Regions from separate parts of the Bradyrhizobium sp. USDA 4541 genome, predicted to be linked through region 1. Evidence: riboswitches for the same ligand, from Rfam matches in the RefSeq annotation. Region 1 holds a riboswitch; the other holds the start of a gene.
The links. Region 1 has a riboswitch for ZMP and ZTP ahead of J2R80_RS25620 (bifunctional 5,10-methylenetetrahydrofolate dehydrogenase/5,10-methenyltetrahydrofolate cyclohydrolase). Riboswitches for the same ligand answer to the same signal wherever they lie in the genome.
Positions count from the first base shown of each region.

Region 2: it holds a riboswitch for ZMP and ZTP, as region 1 does, so the genes downstream of both, glyA (serine hydroxymethyltransferase) here and J2R80_RS25620 (bifunctional 5,10-methylenetetrahydrofolate dehydrogenase/5,10-methenyltetrahydrofolate cyclohydrolase) in region 1, are expected to answer to the same signal.

Region 1 is NZ_JALJZF010000001.1:5,406,687-5,418,425, reverse strand. Features, by position in the region: gene J2R80_RS25635 (zinc-ribbon domain containing protein) at 1-198, opposite strand, end outside; gene J2R80_RS25630 (hypothetical protein) at 169-435, shown strand; gene J2R80_RS25625 (MaoC/PaaZ C-terminal domain-containing protein) at 490-942, opposite strand; gene J2R80_RS25620 (bifunctional 5,10-methylenetetrahydrofolate dehydrogenase/5,10-methenyltetrahydrofolate cyclohydrolase) at 1,072-1,935, opposite strand; ZMP/ZTP riboswitch at 1,951-2,030, opposite strand; gene J2R80_RS25615 (hypothetical protein) at 2,248-2,658, shown strand; gene J2R80_RS25610 (hypothetical protein) at 2,779-3,309, opposite strand; gene J2R80_RS25605 (hypothetical protein) at 3,525-4,160, opposite strand; gene J2R80_RS25600 (VOC family protein) at 4,421-4,804, shown strand; gene J2R80_RS25595 (hypothetical protein) at 4,820-5,251, opposite strand; gene J2R80_RS25590 (GrlR family regulatory protein) at 5,487-5,837, shown strand; gene J2R80_RS25585 (PAS domain S-box protein) at 6,026-8,707, opposite strand; gene J2R80_RS25580 (tripartite tricarboxylate transporter substrate binding protein) at 8,856-9,827, opposite strand; gene J2R80_RS25575 (DMT family transporter) at 9,965-10,873, opposite strand; gene J2R80_RS25570 (NUDIX hydrolase) at 11,146-11,739, opposite strand, start outside.
Region 2 is NZ_JALJZF010000001.1:5,817,572-5,829,310, forward strand. Features, by position in the region: gene lexA (transcriptional repressor LexA) at 1-224, opposite strand, end outside; gene glp (gephyrin-like molybdotransferase Glp) at 468-1,679, opposite strand; gene J2R80_RS27660 (HAD family phosphatase) at 1,706-2,332, opposite strand; gene J2R80_RS27665 (hypothetical protein) at 2,771-2,926, opposite strand; gene glyA (serine hydroxymethyltransferase) at 3,014-4,285, opposite strand; ZMP/ZTP riboswitch at 4,322-4,407, opposite strand; gene J2R80_RS27675 (DUF4440 domain-containing protein) at 4,697-5,143, opposite strand; gene J2R80_RS27680 (helix-turn-helix domain-containing protein) at 5,245-5,937, opposite strand; gene J2R80_RS27685 (response regulator transcription factor) at 6,148-6,810, opposite strand; gene J2R80_RS27690 (sensor histidine kinase) at 6,807-8,228, opposite strand; gene J2R80_RS27695 (DUF3280 domain-containing protein) at 8,465-9,400, shown strand; gene J2R80_RS27700 (amino acid ABC transporter substrate-binding protein) at 9,538-10,449, shown strand; gene J2R80_RS27705 (hypothetical protein) at 10,727-11,014, shown strand; gene J2R80_RS43785 (hypothetical protein) at 11,069-11,473, opposite strand; gene J2R80_RS27715 (NADH:flavin oxidoreductase/NADH oxidase) at 11,708-11,739, shown strand, end outside.

The sequences.
Region 1 (11,739 bases):
CGGCGTCCAGACCTCGGCAACGCCGCAGTCCTTGCAGATGAAGGGCTCCGGTCGATAGGTTCCGCGCAGCACGAAGTCGGGGGTCGAATAACTGTTCGAGGGCGCAAGCCGCGTCGTATCGACGCCAACCTCGTCGCGCGCCAGCGCAATCTTGTAGTCGCGAAGCCGTTGCCGTTCAGCGGCGCGTCGGGTCTGCATGCGGAGCCATTCCTCGGCCTTGCGCCGCCTGGCTTCGATCTCTCCGTTCATCTGCTTGCTGCGTTTCACGGCGGCACATCCGTCTGGATCGAATGCGTTCGGCGCATCGACGAAGCAAATACCGGGCAGCACGACCTCGTCGATGATGACGTCATTGATGCGCTGCCGTTCAGCCGCCGGCTTGTCATAATTGCCGCAACATTGCGCGACGACAAGGTCGCGTGCGGGAACACGTAGAGGCGCTGACGGCCGTCCGAGGCGGATGACTTCGGGATGCCCCTCAGGCCGCGCCTATGCCGGCCCCTGCTCCGTCGGCCGCATGCGGATCAGCGCGTCGAGCACGAGGACAAGAACCGGGCGCTGCTCGTCGTTGACCAGCTCCGTCTTGAAGATCACGACAGCGTCGCGCCGCTCCGGCCTGATGGTGATCTTCTGGATCTGGGATTGGCCGGTGAGCGTGGCGCCGGGCCGAACCGGGCTCCGCAGGCGGATTTCGAAGCTCCGCCCGACGATCCCCGCCACCTTGGTCCAGATCGCCTCCACGACGAGCCGCTGATAGATCGCAATGGTGTTGAAGCCGCTTGCGATCAGTCCGCCGAACGGGCCTGCCGCAGCCGCGACGGGATCGGCATGGATTGGCACCGGATCATATTTGCCAGCGAACTCCAGGATCTCGGCCTCGCCAATCGTGTAGCTGCCAAGCCTGAACGTCTGGCCCTCGGCGAGATCTTCCGCATACAGCATCGCGCGCCTCCATCTGTCGCGCGACGATAGACGAATGATGCGGGCTTTCCATTACCCCGGACGTCATGAACTTCGCGCGTGATGCGCGAGCGACACCCACCGCTCGCATATCGCCGCAGGTATCCCGCGCTATTGCAGCCGCGCCGCCCTCGCCTTTGCCGCCTTCAGCGTGTTCTCCATCAGGCAGGCGATCGTCATCGGGCCGACGCCGCGCGGCACCGGCGTGATGGCGCCGGCGACCTGCACCGCCTCGTCGAACGAGACGTCGCCGCACACCGCATAGCCGCCGTCCGGCCTCTCGACGCGCGTTGTGCCGACGTCGATGACGATGGCCTGGGGCTTGATCCAGTCGCCGCGCACGAGGCCGGCCTTGCCCACCGCACTCACCAGGATGTCGGCCTCGCGGCAGATCCTGCTGATGCCGCGGGTGTGGATATGGGTCTGCGTCACGGTCGCGTGCTCCTGCAGCAGCAACGCGGCCATCGGCTTGCCGACGATGTTGGAGCTGCCGATCACCACGGCATGGGCGCCGGTGAGGTCTGATCGGACCGACTTGATCAGCCGGAGACAGCCGAGCGGCGTGCACGGCACCAGCGCGTCATCGCCGTGAAACAGCCGGCCGGCGTTCAGGGCGTGCAGGCCGTCGACATCCTTGGCGGGATCGACCGCCGCCATCACGCGCAAGGCGTCGATATGCGCCGGCAACGGCAGCTGCACCAGGATGCCGTCGATATCGTCGCGCGCATTGAGCGCCTCTACTCCGGCAAGCAGATCGGACTCGCTGGCATCATCCGGCAGGCGTGCGACCTCGCCGCGCAGGCCGAGCCGCTCGGCCATCCTGACCTTGCTCTGCACATAGATCTGGCTCGCCGGGTCGCAGCCGACCAGCACGACCGCAAGCCCCGGCGCGCGGGGCAGCCGGTCGAGTTCGCCAGCAATCTTGTCGATGACAATTTGGGCATGTGCATGCCCATCGAGAATGTTCGCCGTCATGGCACCTCCGTTTCGAAGCGGTGCCCAGGCGCGCGGCGTTCAGTCTCTGCGCTCCCCGATGGTGGTCCATCCAAGCGCCAGTCGCGCAGATGGCGTGGTCATAGCCGCCCCGCCGGGCAAAGGCAATTCACGCTCTCCCGCGGGTCGAACGGCGACGAATTGCCCTCACTTTTGCCGGTGGATCGGTGCCGGGCGGGTCACCTCTGGGGGTAGGATTCGGGCAAGACTTGCGTTAAGTCTCGGCGCTTGCCGGGCTTTTCCGATCCCCGGCGCCATCCTTCCGGTCATCACGCCATTTCGGACATTTTCGACATGAGACATATCATCCTCGCGCTGGCGCTCTTCTGCCCGGCTGCCGCGCTTGCCCAAGGCACCACGCCGGCCCCCGCCGACGCAGACAAGCCGGCGGCGGCGACCTCGCAGCCGATGGTCGGCGACAAGCCGCTGGTCCAGGTCGGCAAGAAGTCGGCCGCCAAGAAGGGCGAGAAGCCTGCCGCGCCCGGCAAGCCTCAATCGGTCGCTCAGAAGCTTCAGGCCTGTCAGGACATCGACGACGCCACCAAGGAGCGACTGATCTGCTACGACGAGATTTTCAAGCCGCAGCCGAAGCCGAAGGCTGCCCCGGCCAAGGGCGTCAACGATTGCCGCTTCGTGAAGGAAGAGGACGAGCGGCTGACCTGCTACAACGGCTTCGCGGACAAGATTCCGCGCCTGCCGCGCTAAAGGTAGCGAGCGCCGCTCGGACGCCGTCCCGGATCCGGCCACCCGCCTGATCGCGGACATGAAAAAGCCGCCGCAAGTGTTTGCGGCGGCGGATTGATTGCCGGCTGCGGCAGCCCTTTCTTACCAGGTGCCGAAGCCGCCGAAGAAGCCCATGCGCTGCTGCTGCTGCTGCGCGACGCGGTAGGGCTGATACATGCCGGGCTGTGCCAGCCGCATCGGCTGCTGGGGATGGGCATGGTAGCGCGCGACCTTGCGCTTCTTCGGCGCCTGAGGCTGGGCCTGCGCCGGTTGTTCAGCCGATTTTGCCTCAGCCGCGACCTTCTGCGCATCAGCCTTCTCCGGCGGAATGAACTGGGCGAACGTATTGCGGACGCGGGCTTGCGCCGACGCATCGCCCGTAGCCGACGGGATAGCCGCGGCGACCGCGTTGACCTGCGCCGGAACAATGGTCGGCAAATTGGTGTCGTACACCACCCGCTCGGGCAATTTCTGGGTCGACTTGATGCGCACCATGGTCTTGTCGACGCCCGGCGACGACAGTCCCTGGTTCTGGCCGGCGACCACGGCCTCCTGCGGCACGATGGCATTGACGACGAAGAGCAGCGCGAGCAGCACTCCACCAACGAACAGGAAATAACGCGCCACAGGCATTTTGGTAGCTCCCCCCGCGCAGCAGGGCGCGGTTCATCTCGGCGCGACGACATCAGTCATCGCGCGGGCGATTTCATCGTCTGCGCATGATCACCCGGACGCTGTCCGCGCTCCCGGGTCGTTCGCTAACGGCTGGTTTATTAGTTAGTTCCTGTCCGGCCGTTACGGTTCACCCGACAAGTCAATTCGCGGTCACTTTTTCGAGATGCCGGGAATTAGAGGCGGCTCGCCGTCACGACCGAACATTTCGCCTTGTTTGCGTTCACGTTGACGAACCCGACCAACATTTGCGAGTAAGTCTTGCGGCTCTTCATGGCGATGGTGTCGGAGATCAGCCGCTTGCGCTCGGTCAGCGGCCGACCGTCCCGGCGGATGAAGGCGCAGGCGATCTCGATATCCTTGACGGCGAAATCATTGGCATTGCGCAGCGTCAGGGTGACCAGCGCCTTCGAACCCAGCCCGCCGCGCCGCCACGATTGCGAGGCGATCCGCAGCTTATCCAGCGGCGACCTTTCAGCGCCGGGCCCGGACGGCTTGGCCTCCTCTGCCCCCTGTGGAGCGATGGCCACACCGACGGTGGTCGGCTCGTCCGTCGGTGCGGCAAGCGCATCCCTCGCGGTCTGATTTGTGATTTGGGCTGGTTGCTCGCCGGTCGGGGCATTCTGCGCGGTGCGGATCATGGACGACACCGGCCAGACGTCCTGGTCCCCGGCGTCGCTCGGCTCGGGGAGCATGAACCATGCGGCGATCCCGGCGAGCGCAATCAGCGGCAGCAGCAGGCTGGCGTAGAAGCCCCCTTCACCGAGACGTCCGGCGGCCAACCTCCGAAACGACGCCAAGCCGATCCGCATCGTCGTGCCCTCACCCTGGCAGCCTGATCGGGCCGCCCCCACACAGAGAGGAAGCCGCACCGCGCGGCTTCCGGGACGGCCGCAGGTCGAGCGGCCACGCAAAAACAATCGCTGACGGCCGCAATGGTTTCATTCCTGACGACAATCTTGGGCAGGCATAACGAGGGATGGTATCCCAGCGAACCGCTCGCTAGATTTGCGCCGCCCGAGAGCGAGTGCCGCGCACCGAACAGCGGCACGACAACAACAAGGAGATCGCAATGCCTGTCGTCACCTGGGACCACGTCCACCTGCGCAGTCCCGATCCCGAGGCCACCGCGACCTGGCTGCGCGACATTCTCGGCGGCGAGATCATCCGCGGCCCCGGCCGCATCGACGTCCAGCTCGGCGGCGCCAGGGTGTTCATTGCGGAGGTGACCCAGGGCGACGGCGTCAACGCCGCGCCGGTGACGCCCTATCAGGGGCTCGATCATTTCGGGCTCACGGTGAAGGACATCGACGCGGTCGCGGCCGAGATCAAGGCCAAGGGCGTCGAATTCTCCAAGGAGCCAACCACGATCCGTCCGGGCGTGCGGATCTGCTTCATCCGCGGCCCGCAGGGCATCTCGATCGAACTGCTCGAGCGCGACCCGAAATACGTCTGAGCTACGCGTGCGGCGCTAAGTCATGCTGCCGGGCATGAAGCAGCGGATCGTCACGCCCATGTAGCTCGGAATCGGCCAGACCATGGCGCGACCGACCCGGTTGGGCTCGGTGACCACGGCCTCGTCGGGGACATCGATCCACGCCCCGTCGAGGCGCACACGATAGTGCCCGTCCTTGGATTCCCAGTCGACATCGCTGACCGCTGTGCCGTCGGCATCCGAACAGCACGGCCCTTTGCCGCTGCGCAGGCCGTCGAACCATTCCTTCAGCGGCGAATTGGCGTAGCGGCCGTCGGGATCGCGCGCCTGCGCGATTCGCACGGCCGCAACCAACACCAGCGTTATCAGCACGAGGGATGCGATCATGTGGCTCGCATAACGGGCCGAAGTTCCATTGAGCCTGCGAGGGCGTGCCCAATGGCCGCCGGATTCAATCCAGTCAGACATGTGTTTGCTCCAGCACTCACCGGCCAGTGCAACCAGAGCTATGCATTTCGCGGGCCACTTTGATTCGCGCGTACGGTCCGCTGTCATTGCGCCGTCACACTGCCTGGCAGGAACCGAGGGTCACCCGAACGCGGGACACCCGGGAATCAACCTGCCGCATTGCACGAGGTTGCTCGCTTTGGCATAAAAAACCAACTGGCTTGCCGTGGGCGTGGCGGCCAGCAATCGGGACGTCATGAAGAACGGACTTTACTCAATTCACGTCACCCTGCTGGACGGTCGCGTCGGCAAGGGCAGCGGCGTCATTCTCTTCCGCGACGGCCAGATACTGGGCGGCGACGCCTATCTTTACTACACCGGCAGCTACACGGTGAAGGGCGATGCCTTCAAGGGCGAAATCCTTGTGCAACGCCACACGACGCCGCGCGACACCGACAACCCGCTGTTCGGCGGGCCCGCGCCCGTCGGCATCGGCGTCTCCGGCACCTTCACCGACACCCGCGGCACCATGAGCGGGACCGCGCTGGTCGGCAAGGCGAGCCTGATCTTCGGCGCCACGCTGCACAAGCTCGCGGATATCAATTAGCGGTTTGAAACCATTAGACCCGTCATCCCCGCGCAAAGGCTTCGCCTTTGTCGCTGGAGGCGCGAGCACAGCGAGCCTCGAAGGATCGACGGCCACGAGCCGGGCCGTGCATCCTTCGAGACGCGGCTTCGCCGCTCCTCAGGATGACGGATCGAAAGCAAACGCGTGGTTGGCCACTACGCTTCGCGCTATTCCGCGGCCTGCTCCAGCGGCGCGACGCGCGGCAGGATCATCTGGATGCGTGTGCCGTTGCCCGGTGCGGAATCCAGCGAGAGCCGGCCGCCGAGCCGCGTGGTGACGATGCTGTAGACGATGTGCAGGCCGAGCCCGGTGCCGCCCTGATCGCGCCGCGTCGTGAAGAACGGATCGAAGGCACGGCGGCGCACGTCGAGGCTCATGCCGCAGCCATTGTCGGCGAAGATCACCTCGACATTGTCGCCGCCGGCGGCGTGGACCTGGATCTCGACCTCGCCGGCCTTGCCGTCGGGGAACGCATGCGCGACCGCGTTGAGGAACAGATTGGTCAGCACCTGGCCATACGGTCCCGGATAGGAATTCATGATCAGGTTCGGCTCACAATCGACATTGAGCGTCAGATTGTGCTTGCGCAGGCCGGGCCTCAGACTCATCACCACCTGCTCGGTGAGATCGCCGAGGTCGAAGGTGCGCTGGTCCGAATAGTTGCGGTCGGCGGCGACCTGCTTGAACGACTGGATCAGCTCCGCGGCGCGGTTGAGATTGGCGACGAGTTGCGAGGAGGCATCGCGCGCCGTGTTCAGGAAATCGTTGAGGCTGGAGCGGCGCAGGTCGCCGCGCTCGACCTGGGTGGCGAAATTCGCGGTCTTGCGCTCCAGCGCGGACGCCACCGTCAGGCTGATGCCGACGGGATTGTTGACCTCATGGGCGACGCCGGCCACCAGGCGGCCGAGCGCGGCGAGCTTTTCGGCCTCGATCAGCGAATTCTGGGTTTCCCGCAGATTGCGCAACGCGGCCTCCGCGGAATCCCTCGCCTTGCGCATCTCCTGCTCGGAGCGCTTGCGCTCGCCGATGTCGAGCGCGACCGTGACGATGTTCTCGATCTCGCCTTGCGCATCGAGGATCGGCAGCTTGTTGACCAGCCATTGCCGCATGTTGCCGGCGACGTCCTTGTACTCCTCTTCATAGAAGCCGAGCTCGCGGCGCGCCGACAGGACGCGCTTGTCGTTCTCATCGGTCTTCGCCGCGCCATAGCGCGACATCAGCTCGCCGGTGGTCTGGCCGATCGCGTCCTGCGGCTCGATGCCGAAGATTCCCGCCATGTAGCGGTTCATCAGCACGTAGCGCAGGTCGCGGTCCTTGACGTTGATGACGGCGGGCACGGTATCGATGACCATCTGCAACAGCCGACGGCCTTCGGCGATCGCGTCTTCGGCGCGCTTCTGGTCGGTGATGTCGCGCACCGTGCCCTCGTAGCGGATCACTTCGCCCTCGTCGTTGCGGACGACGGTCGCCGAATCGGACAGCCACAGCACGGTGCCGTCGCTCGCGCGCACCTGGTACTCGTAGTCGCGCACCGTGCCGTCGCGCTGCATTAGCTGCTGGTACTGCTCGCGCGCCGCCGGATCCACGTAGACGGTGGTGGCGATGTCGTCGATGCCCTTGATCAGGTCCTGCGGCGCGGCATAGCCCATCATCCGCGCCAGCGCCGGATTGGCGTTGAGCAGCGCGCCGCCCGGCGTCGTGACGTAGATGCCCTCGACCGACGCCTCGAACAGCTTGTGGTAGCTCTCCTCGGCGAGCCGCTGCTCGGCGAGCGCGCGCAGCGCAGCCTCGCGCGCGCTGTCGGCGTCGACCAGGGTCTGGCGGAACACTTCGGCGGCGCGTGCGATGTCGCCGATCTCGTTGTCGAGGTCGGCGCCGGGAATGAACGCGCTCTTCTCGCCGCCGGCGACCTTGCGGATCGAGCCCGCGATCCTGGCGAGCGGGCGGACGGTGCGGCGAACCACCAACACCGACGCGAACAGGCCGATCAGCACACCCGCCGTGCCGAGCACGATGCTCTGCCATTTTGCTTCGGCCAGCGTCCGGGCAAAATCGCGCGACAGCACGTGGCCGCGGCGAGAGCTGAGCTCGCGGAGCAGCTCGGTGACCTTCTGGATCAACCGGCCTTCGGCGCCGAGCACCTCCTTGTCGATGTCGGCGATCTGGCCCTCGCGCACCGAGACCGCGATGATCGCCTCGGCATAATTATCGACGGCGCCGCGCAGCGCGGGATCGGAGATGGTCATCGCCCGCATGCTCTGCGCGGCCTGCTCGGCAGCGGACGTGTTGTGCGCCAGCAATGCGGTGGCAATCCGGCTCTGGGATTGCGACAGCGCATTGGCCAGCGCCGCATCGTTGCTCGCGGCGACCGCCTTGTCGAAGGCGTCGCGCAGCGGCGGCAGCCCGGCGACCAGCTCGGCGCGGCGGCTGAGCAGCGCCGAGATGCGCTCGATGCCGTTGCGATAGGTCGCCAGCCGTTGGGTGACGCCGTCGATCATGTCCTGCTGCTCGGGCGCCAGCTTGATGCGGGTCTTTTTCAGGATCTCGCTCAGCGACTGGGCCGCCTCCGCGACCTGGACCGACTGGCTGCCCGGCTCGGTGACGAAATCGCGCGCCGCGAGCCGCAGCTCGTTCATGCGGCGGTCGATATCCTCGGCGATGTCGCCGACACTCTGCAGCCGCTGCAGCTCGGCGAAGGTGGTATCGATGTGGCGGATCGCGATCACGCTGGCGGTGGATGTGATGATGATCACAGCCAGGACCAGCAGGAAGCTGCCGAACGTGAGCTGGCCAATGGAGAGGGAGAACGCACGCGGCGCTTGCGAATTCGGCGGCAATTCAGCGGTCATGTCATCAAGGCCGGGGTCCAATGCGCCCTAATATACGGGAAATTACGGGCTTTGGGGAAACATGCTGCACGGCCCAACCCGCGGGCGGTGTGACCGGCGTCACCCCGGGCGGGTGCCGGTGGCCGATTCCGGCACAGGGCGGCGGGGCTCAGTCCGGCGGGATGCCGGCCTCCTTGACCACCCTTGCCCAGAGCGCAACGTCCGCCTTGATGATATCGGCGAACTGCCTCAGCGGCGCGCTACGGGCGTCGCAACCGGCGACATCCAGCTTCTTGCGCACCTCGGTGGAAGCCAGCGCGGTTTCGAGCGCCCCGCTGATGCGTTCGACCACCGGCTGCGGCGTGCCGGCCGGCACCACGAAGCCGAACCACGGCGTCACCTGCGCCTCGGCAAAGCCCTGCTCGGCCATGGTCGGCACGTCGGGGAAATACTTCGAGCGGCCGTCGCTGATCGCCCCGATGATCCGGATGCTGCCGGACTGCACCTGGGCCAGCGCCTGGTTGGCCGACAGGAAGCTCGAGGTGATCAGGCCGCTCGCGATATCGGGCACCATCTGCGGATAGCCGCGATAGCCGATCGCGGTGACGTCGATGCCGGCGAGCCGCTTGAACAGCTCGAAGCCGAGATGGCCGGTCGAGCCCTTGCCGGGATGGCTGTAGTTCAGCGTCCCCGGCTTGGCCTTGGCCAGCGCGACATAGTCGGCGACGGTCTTCACCGGCAGCGAGGTCGGCACGATGAAGAAGTTCGGGGCGAGACAGATCTGCCCGACCGACACGAAATCCTTCACGGGATCCCAGCGCAGCTGCGTGTTCAGCGCCGGGCTTGCGGTAAAGAAGGTCGTCACCAACAGCCATGTGTAACCGTCGGGAGCGGCGCGGGCGACCTCCTCGGCCGCGATCGAGCCATTGGCGCCGGATTTGGCCTCGACGACGATAGTCCCCTTCCATTGCTCCTGCATGTCCTGCGCCATGATGCGCGCGAACACGTCGGCGACGCTGCCCGGCGCGTAGGGAATGACGATGCGGATCGGCCGGCTCGGGAAGTCCTGCGCGCGCACCGTGCCGGCCATCGCCAGCAACGCCATGCACGCACCGGCAATGAGGCTGATCCGCCGCAACATCGTCCCGTTTCCCGCCCTGCGATCTCGTTGCGGGCAGCATGCAGGCATTGGCCGGCGGCAGCAAGGCGCCGGTTTCAGCGGGCGAAACTTCAGGCGGGGCGATCTTGCGCCCAGGAATCGTCATCGCGGCGATGACGTCAGGCCGTGGCGATCCTTCGTGCAGGAATCGTCATCGCGGCGACGCCGATCACGACGCAGGCGAGGCCGATCCACGCCGTCGGGCTCAGCCGTTCGCCCAGCACCATGACGCTGAGCGCCACCCCGATCGGCACCCGCAAGTAAGCTTGCGCGGTGGTGCCGACCGAGCCGAGGGTCTGGATCAGGTGGAAGTAGATCACGAACGCGATCGCGGTCGAGAACACGGCAAGCGCCAGCAATGCGGTGAGCGATGTCGTCGACGGCGAAAGCGTCCAGGGCCGCTCGACGACAAGGCTGAGCGGAACGAGGATCGCGGCGCCCGCGAGCAGCGAACCCGCCGCCGGCGCCATCGGATCGAGCTCCTTGAAGCCGCGGCTGAAGATCGCGGCACAGGCGTAGCAGATGGTGGCGGCGACGATCGCGACCTCGGCCACGATCCCCTGCCCGAGATCGCGGAACGCATCGACGCCGACGATCAGGCAGATGCCGGCCATGCCTGATATCACCCCGAACAGCTTGCGCGGGCTCGCCCCCTCATGGCGGGTGATCGCGGCGGTGAACAGGAAGGTGAAGATCGGCGAGGCCGAATTGAGGATGGTGGCGAGCCCGGCATCGACGAAGCGCTCGCCCCAGGCGATCAGCGTCCACGGGATCACGCTGTTGAGGCAGGCCTGAAAGATGAAGCGGCGCCAGGTCGCGCGATCGGCCGGCATCGATACGCCGCGCATCCGCATGATGACGAGCAGCAGCAGCCCCGCGATCGTGGTGCGCGCCGCGATCAGCGTGATCGGCGGGATGGTCGCGACACCAAGCTTGATGAAGGTATAGGAGCCGCCCCACAGGGTGGCGAGCGCGAGCAGCAAGGCGAGCTCGAAGGCCATGCTCGGCTGTCGTGGGGCGGTGGTCATTGGCGGGATTCCGTCTCGATGGTTGAGACGGAAGCTACATCGCTGCGAGGTGATGATATTTCGATATAAGCCGAAATGTGGAGAAGCGACTCTCCTTCCCCGTCGTCCCGGCGAAGGCCGGGACCCATTACCACAGGGTTGTGTTGTTGGAAAAAGCTGCAGCCTCGGCGTCGCGCAGCAATGCAGTTCGGTGGTTATGGGTCCCGGCCTTCGCCGGGACGACATAGCGCTGCCTGTGAGTCACGCACTCGACGTCTCTCAGGACGACGGACCTACCCCAGCGCCCCGACGTCGAACACCTCGCCATCGTACCCCGCTTCCTTGGGGATGCGGAGCTGACGGCCGGTGGCGGTCTTGGTCATCACGGGCATTACGGCGACGATCGGCTTGCCCTTGCTGTCGGCGAGCGCGGCGCCGACGTTCGGCTGCTTGCCGAGCCTGATCAAATTGCGCGTGGTCGGGAACGGCAGCTTGAAGCGGCCGCTCTCGCCGCCCTCCAGCGCCTCGCGCGTCGACACCCAGATCGAGTCGGTCGATTCCTTGCCGTCATGGGCGCCGAGCTGCTCGGGCGGCGCGGCGGCCAGGAAGAACCAGGTGTCGAAGCGCTTCGGCATGCCCTCCGGCGTGATCCAGTGCGCATACGGCACGAGTGCATCGAGCGCGAGCACCATGCCGTTGTCGGTCAGCACCTTGAGGAAGCTGATCTTGCCTTCGTTCAGCGCCGTGCGATGCGCGGTCGCGATCTCGTTCGCGCGCTTCGCATCGACCAGGTCTTTCGAGCCTACCGGCCGCGCCAGCAGGATGCCGCTCTCCTCGAAGGTCTCGCGGATCGCCGCGATGCGGAAGCCGAGCGCGTCGCCGTCGAG
Region 2 (11,739 bases), 410 kb from region 1:
CCGGCCGAGAGTTCGGGCAGCTTGATGACCTCGATGGCGCGGGCGCGGTTCGGCAGACGGCGGATGAAGCCGCGCTCCTCCAGCGCAGTGATCAGGCGGTGGATACCGGACTTCGAGCGCAGGTCGAGCGCATCCTTCATCTCGTCGAAGGAGGGCGGTACGCCGGCCTCTTTCAGACGTTCATTGATGAAACGCAGTAGTTCGTACTGTTTGCGCGTGAGCATCTCGAGTATTCCCCCGGTTGATAGCGTCGTTCGATTCCGAGACTCTTCTGGTGGGGCCTGCAGGCCGGGCCTGACCTCAGGAGCATGTGCTCGATGCACCTGCTTCCATGCAGCTTCCCGAATGTAGACACCAGCACTCGAAACAAATCATGAACGGACACTATATGTTCGATATGTGTTCCGCAACCACTTAATTTCCGGTGAACGTGTCGGGCAACGCACAATCGGCGGGGCGCGAAAACCCTATTCGGGCAGTGTCAGGATCTCGCATTCGCTGCCTTCGACGGCCGCCGCCGCGAACGGCGGGCGCACGAGAAGTGCCCGTGCCGCAGCGAGATTCCCGAGCAACGACGAGTCCTGCTGCGTCACCGGCGTTGCGATCAACGTGCCGTCCTCGCGCGCTTCGAGCCGTGCACGCAGATAGTCCTCGCGTTGGTCGTTGGCGGCGAGGTCGCGGCCGAGCAGGGCGCTCGTGCGGCGATGATGAATCACTTTCCGGCCGCTCAGCGCCCGAATCAACGGCACCAGGAACAGGAAGGCGCAGACATAGGACGACACCGGATTGCCGGGCAGGCCGATCACCCTCATCGCGCCGAGCCGGCCATGCATCATCGGCTTGCCGGGCCGCATCGCAATCCGCCAGAACGTCATGTCGACGCCCTCGGCTTCCAGCGACCGCTTGACGAGATCGTGGTCGCCGACCGAGGCGCCGCCTGTCGTGATCAGGACATCGGCACCGGCCTCGCGCGCCCGGCGGATGCCCGCCGTGGTCGCCTCCACCGTGTCGGCGGCAACGCCGAGGTCGACGGTCTCGGCGCCCTCGGCGCGCGCCAGCGCCCGCAGCGCGTAGCCGTTGGAATAGACGATCTGGCCGGGGCCGGGCTGCGAGCCCGGCATCACCAGCTCGTCGCCGGTCGCCAGCACCGCGACCTTCGGGCGGCGGCGCACCGCAAGTCCCGGATAGTTCATGGCGGCCGCCAGCGACAGCGCGCGGTCGGACAGGCGGCTGCCGCCGGCGAGCAGCACCTCGCCCTCACGGAAGTCGACCCCAGCCGGGCGGATGTGCCGCCCGACGCTGGCGGCCTCCGTGATCGTGATGTGGTCGCCGTCGACGGCGGTGTCCTCCTGGATGATCACCGCGTCGGCGCCATTGGGGATCACGCCGCCGGTGAAGATCCGCACCGCCTCGCCGGCGCCGACCGTCCGGTCGAACGGCCGGCCGGCGGCGACTTCGCCGATCACCTTGAGCCGGGCCTTTAGATCAGCCGCATCGGCGGCGCGCACCGCATAGCCGTCCATCGCCGACATCGGCTGCGGCGGCTGGGTGCGGAGCGCCGCGAGGTCGTGCGCAAGCGTGCGGTGGTAGGCGGCATCGAGCGCGACCATCTCCTCCGGCAGCGGTTCGGCGCCGGCGAGGACGGCGGACAGGGCATCGGCAACCGGCATCAGGGCCACGCTCAGAGTTCCTCAATTCCTAATCTTCAAATTCCAAGTGCGGTCAAAGCCCTTGCCACGTCATCCGTCGATGTCACGTGGATAGCATAAAGGCCGCGGGCCCGCGCACCTTCGATATTGGCGGCCAGGTCGTCGAAAAACAGGATCCGCGACGCCGGCACGCCGATGGCTTTTACCACATGATCATAGGCCTCGGCGTCGGGTTTGCGGAAGCCGATGCTCGAGGACAGGAAGACGTTGCGGAAATGGCTGAGCAGCTCGGCATGGGTGACCGAGAAATGCGCGACATGGGCCGGATTGGTGTTGGAGAAGGCGTAGAGCGGCATCCGCTTGGCGGCCGCCGCGAGCAGCGGGGCGATGCCCGGCATCTCGCCGGTGAAGATCGCATTCCAGCCTTCGAGGAACTGGGCGTCCGTGATGTTGATGCCGAGCGTCCGGCGCAGATTCTCGAAGAATGCCGCGTCGTCGATCCGGCCGATCTCATGATGCTTGAAACTGTCGTCGACGACAAAGCGCGTGGCGAGCTCGGCGGGCGCACACCCGGCATGCTGCGCCCAGTGCGCCATCACCTTGTCAAAGTTGATGTCGAGCACGACGCGGCCGATATCGAACAGCAGCACGTCGACGGAGTTGGGAGTGAATTGCGAGGTCATTGCATGAAACCGTGTACGAGAATTGCGGGCAGGCGGCAATGTCCTCGATTTCAGTGACCGGTGTGTGGATTGTACGTGGCGTTGCATCCATCGCGAGACTGTTCCCGCGCACACCACCGTCGTCCCGGCGAAGGCCGGGACCCATAACCACCGCATTTGATCAGGAACGGGATCGTGGCCCCAGCGTCGCGCAACAATTGAGATTTGGGGTAAGGGGTCCCGGCCTTCGCCGGGACGACGGCGGGTGTCGTCGCTTGTGCGTCAAACATCCGCATTCTCGCGACATGATCTGTCCGAGCCTTGCTCTTCGTTTCACCCTATATTTTTGCTACGGGGCTTGGCTTGCCGCGTCGGGCAACTCAGTGGCACGCGCGCGCGCTTTCAGGGTACCAAGCGACTTGATACCTGCCGGCGGCTTGGTGCCCGCCGGCGTCGCTCTCACAGCCTGGACAGCGCCAAGCCGAGGTAACCGATCAGCGCACCGGTGCTGAGAATGATGACGACGAGCGCCTGTTCCGAGCGTGCTTGCAAGGTTTTCCGGGTCACGGCGTTGGACGCTCCGTCTTCGAGATCATGCGGTCCAACGAACAGCAACGATTTCCGTTCCGGTCCTTCCCCCGGGAACCTTCACGACCTGCCGAGTGACGCGACGGGCGCGGAACAGGAACGCAGGTCGGCCGCCTACGAGGGCGGCGCGATCCCCGGAACGGGGAAAGCGCGGCACATCTCGACGCTGATCGACCTCAGTCGCTTGACGACCGCTGCATCTCCCTTCGACCGGAGGGACTCCGCAATGAGTTCGGCGATCAGGCGCATTTCGGGCTCGCCCATGCCGCGCGTGGTCGCCGCCGGCGTCCCGAGGCGAATGCCGCTCGGCTTGAGCGGCGGATGCGGATCGTCGGGAATGATCTGCTTGTTTGCGGTGATCCCAACGGCGTCGAGGATGTTCTCGGCCGCGCTGCCGTCCACGCCGACGCTGGCCACGGTATCCACGACCATCATGTGATTGTCGGTTCCGCCGGTGATCAACGTCATGCCGCGTTCCATCAACGCTTCGGCCAGGACCTTCGCGTTGCGCATGACCAGCCTTGCATAGGCATGAAAATCGGACGTCGAAGCCTTCTTCAGCGTGACCGCGGTTCCGGCCACAACGTTCATGTGCGGACCTCCCTGCAATCCCGGGAACACCGACGCGTCTATCTTGCCGGCGAACTCCCGGCGACAAAGAACGATGCCGCCACGCGGCCCGCGAAGCGTCTTGTGCGATGTCGTCGTCATCACGTCGAAACCCGCATCGAGCGGATTGCGCAAGGCGTTGCCGGCGATCAGGCCGCCGTAATGGCTGACGTCGGCCATGGTCAGTGCACCCACTTCATCGGCGATGCTCTTGAAGGACGCATAATCCAGATCGCGCGGATAAGAGCTGTAGCCGCACAGCACCAGCTTCGGGCGGACGTGCCGGGCCATGGCGCGGAGCTCATCGAAATCGATGGCGCCGCCGTTTGACGGCTGCGTCTTGTAGCGGGCGAAGTTGAAGAGCCGCCCCATGTGCGACACCGGCGCGCCATGAGTGAGATGGCCGCCGTGTGAAAGGTCCATCGCCAAGATCGTATCGCCGGGCTGCAGCAGGCCGAGATACACGGCCTGGTTCATTGGCGACCCGGACAGAGGCTGAACGTTGGCATGTTCGGCGCGGAACAGCGCGCAAGCGCGCTGGCGGGCAAGGTTCTCTATCTGGTCGGTGAATTCCTGGCCGCCGTAATAGCGACGTCCCGGATAGCCCTCGGAATACTTGTTGGTGAACACCGATCCGAGCAGCTCGAGCACCTCGGGATAGGTGTAGTTCTCCGACGGAATCAGCTCGACGCCGTCTTGCTGGCGGCGCTCTTCGCCCTCGAGCGCAAGGGCAACTTCCGAATCGTTGAGATGGAGTTCATTGCGGAATGACGGCATGGTCCGGGCTCCCTAAGACGCTGGATCATCAGCTGAACGGGTTGCCCAGGCGAACGGCGTTGAAACCCTTCGCGCTTCACCGTGGTCAATTCCACGTAAGCTCGCCAGTCGCGCGAGGGACGAATGAGCCTGCGAGGCTCATCGCGAGCAGAAGGCTATCCAATCCCCGGCGGGCTCGCAAGGGTTGGTTGCTGGCGCCGCCGCGGGCCCAGCGTTGGGCGAGATCGAACATCTGGCGACAGCCACGGCAATGGCGACCAAACCGAGGGACGTCCGGCTTACCCAATGAACCGATGTCCCGATGATCAATGCCGTCTTCGGCTGAGGGCCAATAAGGTGCATGACCATCCGTCACTTGCGGGCCGTCAGGCTTGCGGGGTGGCTGACCGTGTGGCTGTGGCACCCGCGAATCTATTCCTTGACGAAGATATGAGACTTTATCTTCCACTGCCCGTCGGGTTGGCGTTCAAGCAGTCTCACGGTGCTGCCAGAAATTGGCGCCGCCTTCTCATTTATTACTAGCGTGGCCGTGAAATGCGAGGTGGTGTAGGCGTATTTTCCCATGGGCAACACATCGAGCAGCTCAACCTTGTGATCTCTGACGCTTCTTCCCCGCTCGGCAAAGAAATTACGGATTGCCAAAGGGCCGGTGACTGGCTGCGCACCAGGCGGCATCAATCTGGCGTCAGCGGCATACAACGGTAACAGGGCATCGAAGTCTGCGTTGTTGATGGCGGCATCCCATTTGGCAGCCGCCGAGGAAAGTTCGTCGGCAGGTGGGGCTGCCCCTGCGGGACTGACGCAAGTACAAGTAAAGATCAACAACAGGGTGCAAGAAAGAAGAGAAGGGCGGCTCATCTTTGCCTCCTTTAGCTGAGATGCTTAGCGCGGGAGCGCATTCGCAAACGCTATAGCCGAGGCAAGCAGAACCACTAGTCCAGAAAGTGGACTGGATATCCTCAACTGGCTGAGACTCGATCTGCGGCCGCCGGCGCCTCATCGGCATATTTGCTGCGTGGGAACCAAGTCCGCATGCTGTTCACAAGATGCCTGGGACCGTCGATCTCGATTTTGCCGAGCTCACACGCCCGTAGCAGCGGCATCTCGTCTACGAAAATCTGCACGAGCGTCAGCAGACTCGCATAGAGGCTGATATCGACCTTGAAGCCGGGGTCATCCCAGCAAAGATCGGCTTCCTCCTTCTTCACAACAAACCACCAGCGCTTTGGCCGAGCGTCCGCAATCTCGATGTACAGAACGAAGTCGCATGGAATGTGCCTTAGATCGAACGAACGGCGCATATTCCACATGAGCCGGCCCGCGTGAAGTTCGTTGGGTGTGAGCTGGCTGCGAGCCCATTTGTGGCCCCAATAGCCCATTGCATCGATAATTGGCCTGGCTTCCCTGGCTGCCTGGGTTGGATGGTACTCCCAATGCCCGTTATCGCCTGATCTGCGTGAGATTAGCCCGGCTTCTTCTAGCGTTTGCAGGCGCTTGGAGAGGAGGGTCGGCGACATCTGCGGGATGCCGCGGCGAAGCTGGTTGAAGTGGTGGGACCCCAGCAACAGTTCGCGGAGCAGGAGCGGGGTCCACCGCTCCGTGAGAATTTCCGCAGCTTTGGCTACGGGGCAAAATGATCCATAGCCTTTCATGACGAGAACTTTAGCATCACGAGGGCCACCAAGGTAGTCCAGGTTCTGAACTATGTCCCAGACGAGCCAGCATCGAGGCTGTCCTGGAGGTCTGTTACGCGATTTTCTCGAGACTCGGCCATTCGACGATGCCGGCTCGATGTTCGGTTTGCCCGGAGGCAGATGCGGCTCGATTTGCCAGTACGCGGCCTGGCTGGTGCCACCGTGGGCTCAGCGTTCGCCGAGATCGATCTGCGTGAGGATGCCTTGCCGCAGCGCGAGGCGGACCAACTCGATATCGGTGCCGACGCCGAGCTTGTCCTTGATTAGGGAATGCAGGTTCGCGACCGTCTTGGGGCTGAGGTGCAGTGCCTCGGCGATCTCCTCGGTGGTGTTTTCCGCGAGCAGCATCCGCAGCACCTCGAATTCCCGCGCGGTCAGGAGGTCGGCCGCCTTGGTCTCGCCGGCAAGGTGGCTGAGCGCGAGCTCGTGGTCGATATCCGGGCTGATCGCGATCTTGCCCGACAGCGCATCCATCACGGCGTGCACCAGCGTCTCCGGCGGGCTGGTCTTGGTGACATAGCCGCTCGCGCCGGCGCGGATCGCCTGCACGGCAAAGGCCGCGTTCTGGTGCATGGTGAACACCAGGATTTTTGCGCGCCTGTCCCACTGCCGGAGGCGGCGAATGGCCTCGATGCCGCCGATGCCGGGCATCGACAGGTCCATGATGACGAGGTCGGGCCCGGTCTCCTTGTAGAGGCGGTAGGCCTCGACACCGTCGGAGGCTTCGGCGACGACGCAGAGGCCCGGCTGCTTCTGCAGCATCGCCCGGTAGCCCTCCCGGACGACGGCGTGGTCGTCGACCAGCATGATGGTGCGCGCCGCGTGGCTCATGCCGCGCGCTCCACCGGTGCGGCCTCTCGGCTGGCCGCGACGGGAACGATGACGCGGAGCGAGGAGCCGCTGGGCTGTCCGGTCTCGAAGCTGAGCCGCCCGCCCAGCGCGGCGACCCGTTCGCGCATGCCGAGCAGGCCGAGGCCGGACCTGAGCTGGGGATCGCCTTGCGGATCGCCGGGCTGGCCGTCATCGTCGATCGCGAGCACGATCGCGCTGTCGCCGCCGCCAGGCGGCGCCTCGCGCATCTCAAGCCGCAGCATGACGCGCGTGGCGCCGGCATGCTTGGCGGCGTTGGTGAGCGCCTCCTGCACGATGCGGTAGAGATTGGCGCTGACGGAGGCGACAAGGCGCTCGAACGATCCCGATATGGTGATCTCGAACCGTGGCTGTCCGCGGCTGCGGCCGTTCCAGCCGGCGACCAGGCCCTCGAGGCTGGCCGCAAGTCCGAGTTCGTCGACATCGGGCGGGCGGAGCCGGAAGAGGGCGCCGCGCAACGTCTCCATCATGTCGGTCGCGGTCCGCGCGATGCCGTCGCATTCGGCGAGCAAAGGCGGGCAATCCGCGGCCGCGGTTTGGCGCGCCGAGGCGGCGAGCGCACGGATTGCGGCCAGCGACTGCCCGAACTCGTCATGCAGCTCACGCGCGAGGTGCCGGCGCTCCTCGTCCTGCACCAGGATCAGTTTCTGCGTCAGCGCGTTGCGGTCGGAGAGCGCGGCGGCGAGGCGCTCGGCGAGCTGGTTGAAGACATCGCCGATCGCCGACAGTTCGGCGAGATCGAACGGCGGCAGGCGCGCGGCGAGGTCGCCTGCGGCGATCCGCTCGAGCCCGTCGCGGATCTGCCGCGTCGGACGCAGCGCGCGCGCCAGCGCCGCATAGACCAGGGCGCAGAGCAGCGGCAGCGCGATCATGAACACCGCCATCAGCCGGCCGGCATCGTGCCAGGCCTCGGCGGTCGGCACCGCCGGATCGATCCAGGCCACGGCCTCGCCGATGGCATTGCCGCGCGAAACCACCTGCCGCACCACCTCGCGGCAGGGATCGAACAGGCGGCGATAGAGCGCCGCGAAGGCCAGCGGCGGCGCGGCCGTGTCAGTCTGCGAGCCGCCGCAGAAGCGCTGGCTGATCTCGCCGCTATTGCTGCGAAAGGCGAGGCACAGTCCCGGCGTCATGACCGAGGCGGCAACGCCGTCGAGATCGGGAAATTCGGAGCGCGCATTGTTCAGCCACTGGATCTTGCTCTGCTGCAGCTCCAGCGTCTTGGCGGCGACATCGGCAACGGCCGCGATCCGCCCGCGCACCGAGCGGTCGGCCTCGATCAGGAAATAGCCGGAGATGACGGCAAAGCAGAGCGTCGAGACGATCGCCACGCGCAACGTCAACCGCAGTTTCAGATCGCTTCCGGACCAATTCCACATTGGCGTATCCTCAAGATCGAAGGCGGGCTTCGGCGCGCGATCGCGGGCAGGGTCGTCACGCACATTAAACGGCAGAACGGAGGCGCCGAGAAGCGCTGCCATAGCCGTTCTTCGGGCGCGGACCATCGTCGTGAAATTTTCCCGGCACCGGGCGGGAGGCACTCCGCTGCGGCGCGGAGGCCAGTTGGCCCAGGATGCGACCGACCCGCCCGCGCCAGCAGCTGAAAGGCCCAATCATGCACCAGTCGCGCCTCGTCTTGCTCGCCCTCGCGTTGACCGGCCTTCTGGCCAGACCTTGTCCGCCGCGCGCCGAGACCGGCACGGTGCCGGCATCTCACCTTGGCGTCAGCATCGATGATTTCAGCTACGTCGACACCTCGGGCGAGGTGATCGACCAGACCGCCGTGCACCAGAAGCGGCTCGACGCGTTCATGCGCGCGCTGCGCGCCGACGTCGCCGCGGAGCCGCGCTATCGCCTGGTGCCAGCAGCGGCGTCCGCAGGCGAGGCCCGGATCAAGGTGGTCGGCGGCGTGCAGAAGATGAGCACGCTGGTGCAGTGGGCCAAGGTGGCGGTCGTCGATGTCGAAGGGAGCCGCGTGCTGTACGAAAAGCTCTACACGTTTCGCGGCGACAATGACGACGCATGGGACCATGCGCGGATGTTCGTGTCGCGCGAGGTGCTCGGCGTGCTCGCGGCCGTGTTGCCGCCGGCACAGACCGCCACGGCTGCGCCGATCGGGCTTGCGGTGTTCGAGTTCGAGCTTGAGGACACCTCCGCGGCGCCGGCATCCGGCCTTGCCGACGCCGATGCGGCCTACCTCGCCGATGTGACCAAGGGCGTGCGTGACCGGCTTGCGCAGTCGGGCCGCTACCGCCTGGTCGATACCGGCGGCGCGACCGCCGAGCCCGTCAAGGCGCGTGCGCTGCGCGACTGCGACGGCTGCGAGGCCGCGATCGCGCAACAGCTCGGCGCAGATCAATCGCTGATCGGCGTGATCAGGCGGGTCAGCCGGACCGAATACACGATCGGCTTCCAGCTGCGCGAGGCCCGCAGCGGCGCGGTCGTCTCACGCGGCGACAGCGGCCTGCGGATGGGCGCCGATTATTCCTGGACCCGTGGCGCGGTCCGCCTGGTCGGCGATCGCCTGCTCGAAGGTGGGGCGCAGCGCTAGGGATGCTTCGCGGCTGCGGCTGCAACTCTGGCAGGCGGACCATAGCAAAGTGCGATAGCTGCTAGACACACCGTCATCTGGCTCCGGGCTCATGCGTGCGCTATCACCGCCGCCTGATCACCGCACAGGAGCCGCCGATGCGTTTGCCCGCCATCTTCTTCGCCCTCACGCTCGCCGCAAGCCCCGCGGCGGCCGAGGAGCTGTCGGGCACGCTGCAGAAGATCAAGGAGACGAAGAAGGTCACGCTCGGCTTTCAGGAGGCTTCCGTTCCCTTCAGCTATCTCGACGACAATCAGCGGCCGATCGGCTTTGCGCTCGACATCTGCCTGAAGATCGTCGATGCCGTGAAGAAGGAGCTCGGCGTATCTGACATCGCCGTCGACTACCTCCCGGTGACCTCGTCGAACCGCATTCCGCTGATGGTCAACGGCACGATCGATCTGCATTGCTCGGCGACCACCAACAGCGCGGACCGCCAGAAGCAGGTGACCTTCACCAACACGCACTTTCTCAGCGCGACACGGTTTGCCGCCAAGAAATCCGCTGGCATCAACACGATCGACGACCTCAAGGGCAAGTCCGTCACCGCCGTTGCGGGCTCGGTGAACCTCACGCAGCTCATCAAGGTCAACACCGAACGCAAGCTCGGCATCAACGTTCTCCCGGCCAAGGACCAGGCCGAGGCGTTTTTGATGCTGGAGACCGATCGCGCCCAGGCCTACGCGCTCGACGATGTCCAGCTTGCGGTTGCGATCGCGCGGTCGAAGCAGCCTTCGCTCTACATGATCAGCGAGGAGGCGTTCTCGAAGGCAGAGCCGTTCGGCATCATGCTGCGCAGGGAGGACACCCCGTTCAAGGTGCTCGCCGACCGCGCCACGGCGGAACTCTACAAGAGCCCCGAGATCGAGGTCATGTACAGGAAGTGGCTGGAAGCGCCGACCCCGCCGAAAGGTATCAATTACAACGTCCCGATGTCGCCGGCGCTGCGCCACGCGTTCGCCCATCCGAGTTCGAGCTTCGATCCCGACGTGTACGAGGTCGGCAAGTAGCGTCACTTGCGGGTGTGCCAGCGCAAATCGATTGTGGTTCTCGGAAGCCGCTGCGCTCACCCCCGCGCCGAGCGGCAGTCCGGGTGCACCTCCAATGATTTATGGCCCCAGCGTGACGGCTGGGGCCGCAGGAGGTGGTGTGTGCCTCTGGGGCAATGAATCAGAGGACAACCACTGAACCGCACATCGATGACAATGTTCCAACAGGCTGCGGCCGGCCGTGCCATGCTGCCATGCAGACTGAGAAGCTTGCAGACCGCGCCAGGACCGTACCATCATGACGTCGGCCGGCCCGAATCGAATGCGGGCCTGGTGGACGTCTCCAGCGTCGGCCTTCGGCCCCAAAGGGTGCCGGGGTCACATTCCGTTTGCAGCTAATTTTTTCCGTTATGCCGATTGTTCTGCGGAGCCGACATTGAACCACGATGCATTGGCCAAGCTCACCGTCACCATCATTGTCCTGGTCGCGTTGCTGGTATGGCGCGTTGCCGACCAGAAGAAGTCGATTGAATGCGGCGCAAATTGCCCAACCGACCTCTCTGCGAGCCGGAAGGCCGCCCAATAATATCTGAGCGACTCGATCCCGGTTCACGGCCGCCTGGTCAGCATGGCGCGTAGCCTAGCGCTTTGCGGGTGGGCCGCTCTTGTTGCCTGGTTGTCCCTTGATGTTCGACGAATCCTGTTCCTGGACATGCAGGTTCTGCGAGTTCGAGCCGACCGTGCCTTGCTTGGCGGGCGGCCCGCTCTTGTTGCCCGGCGCGCCGGCGATTCCGGTTCCGGAACTTTGAGCGCTCGGGGACGTCGTGGCGTTTGGGGAACCGGCGGCCGTGTCGGGGCGCCCCGGAGGCGTTGCGGCCGCGCCGGGCCTGTCCTGATCGCCGACATAGCCGGATTCACCGGAGTTGCGGGTCTTGGCACCCTTGTCGGCCTCGTTTTGCAGGTTCTGGGCAACCGCGTGTTGCGCCAGTATCGGGCTGGTTGCCATGGCACCGGCGATGAGCAGTGCGATTGTGCGGGTTCTCATGAGTGTCCCTCCTCTGGGTTGCCGGGGACAACACGTATCGCGATCATCATTTCCTATGCGCGCGAAAAATCGCCGCGAGGGAACAAGCATCGCGAACGTGCCGCGGCCGGCTACAGCGATCCGTTTGAGTGGTCGCACCGCGCCTCTATCGGCCATCGCGCGGCGCGTATATCGTCCGCGCCAAACACAAGATCGGTCCCGGCACGCCGGGTAACGACGCATAATGAGGAAGCGATGTCCGACATGCTGCTGTTTTCGCCAATGAC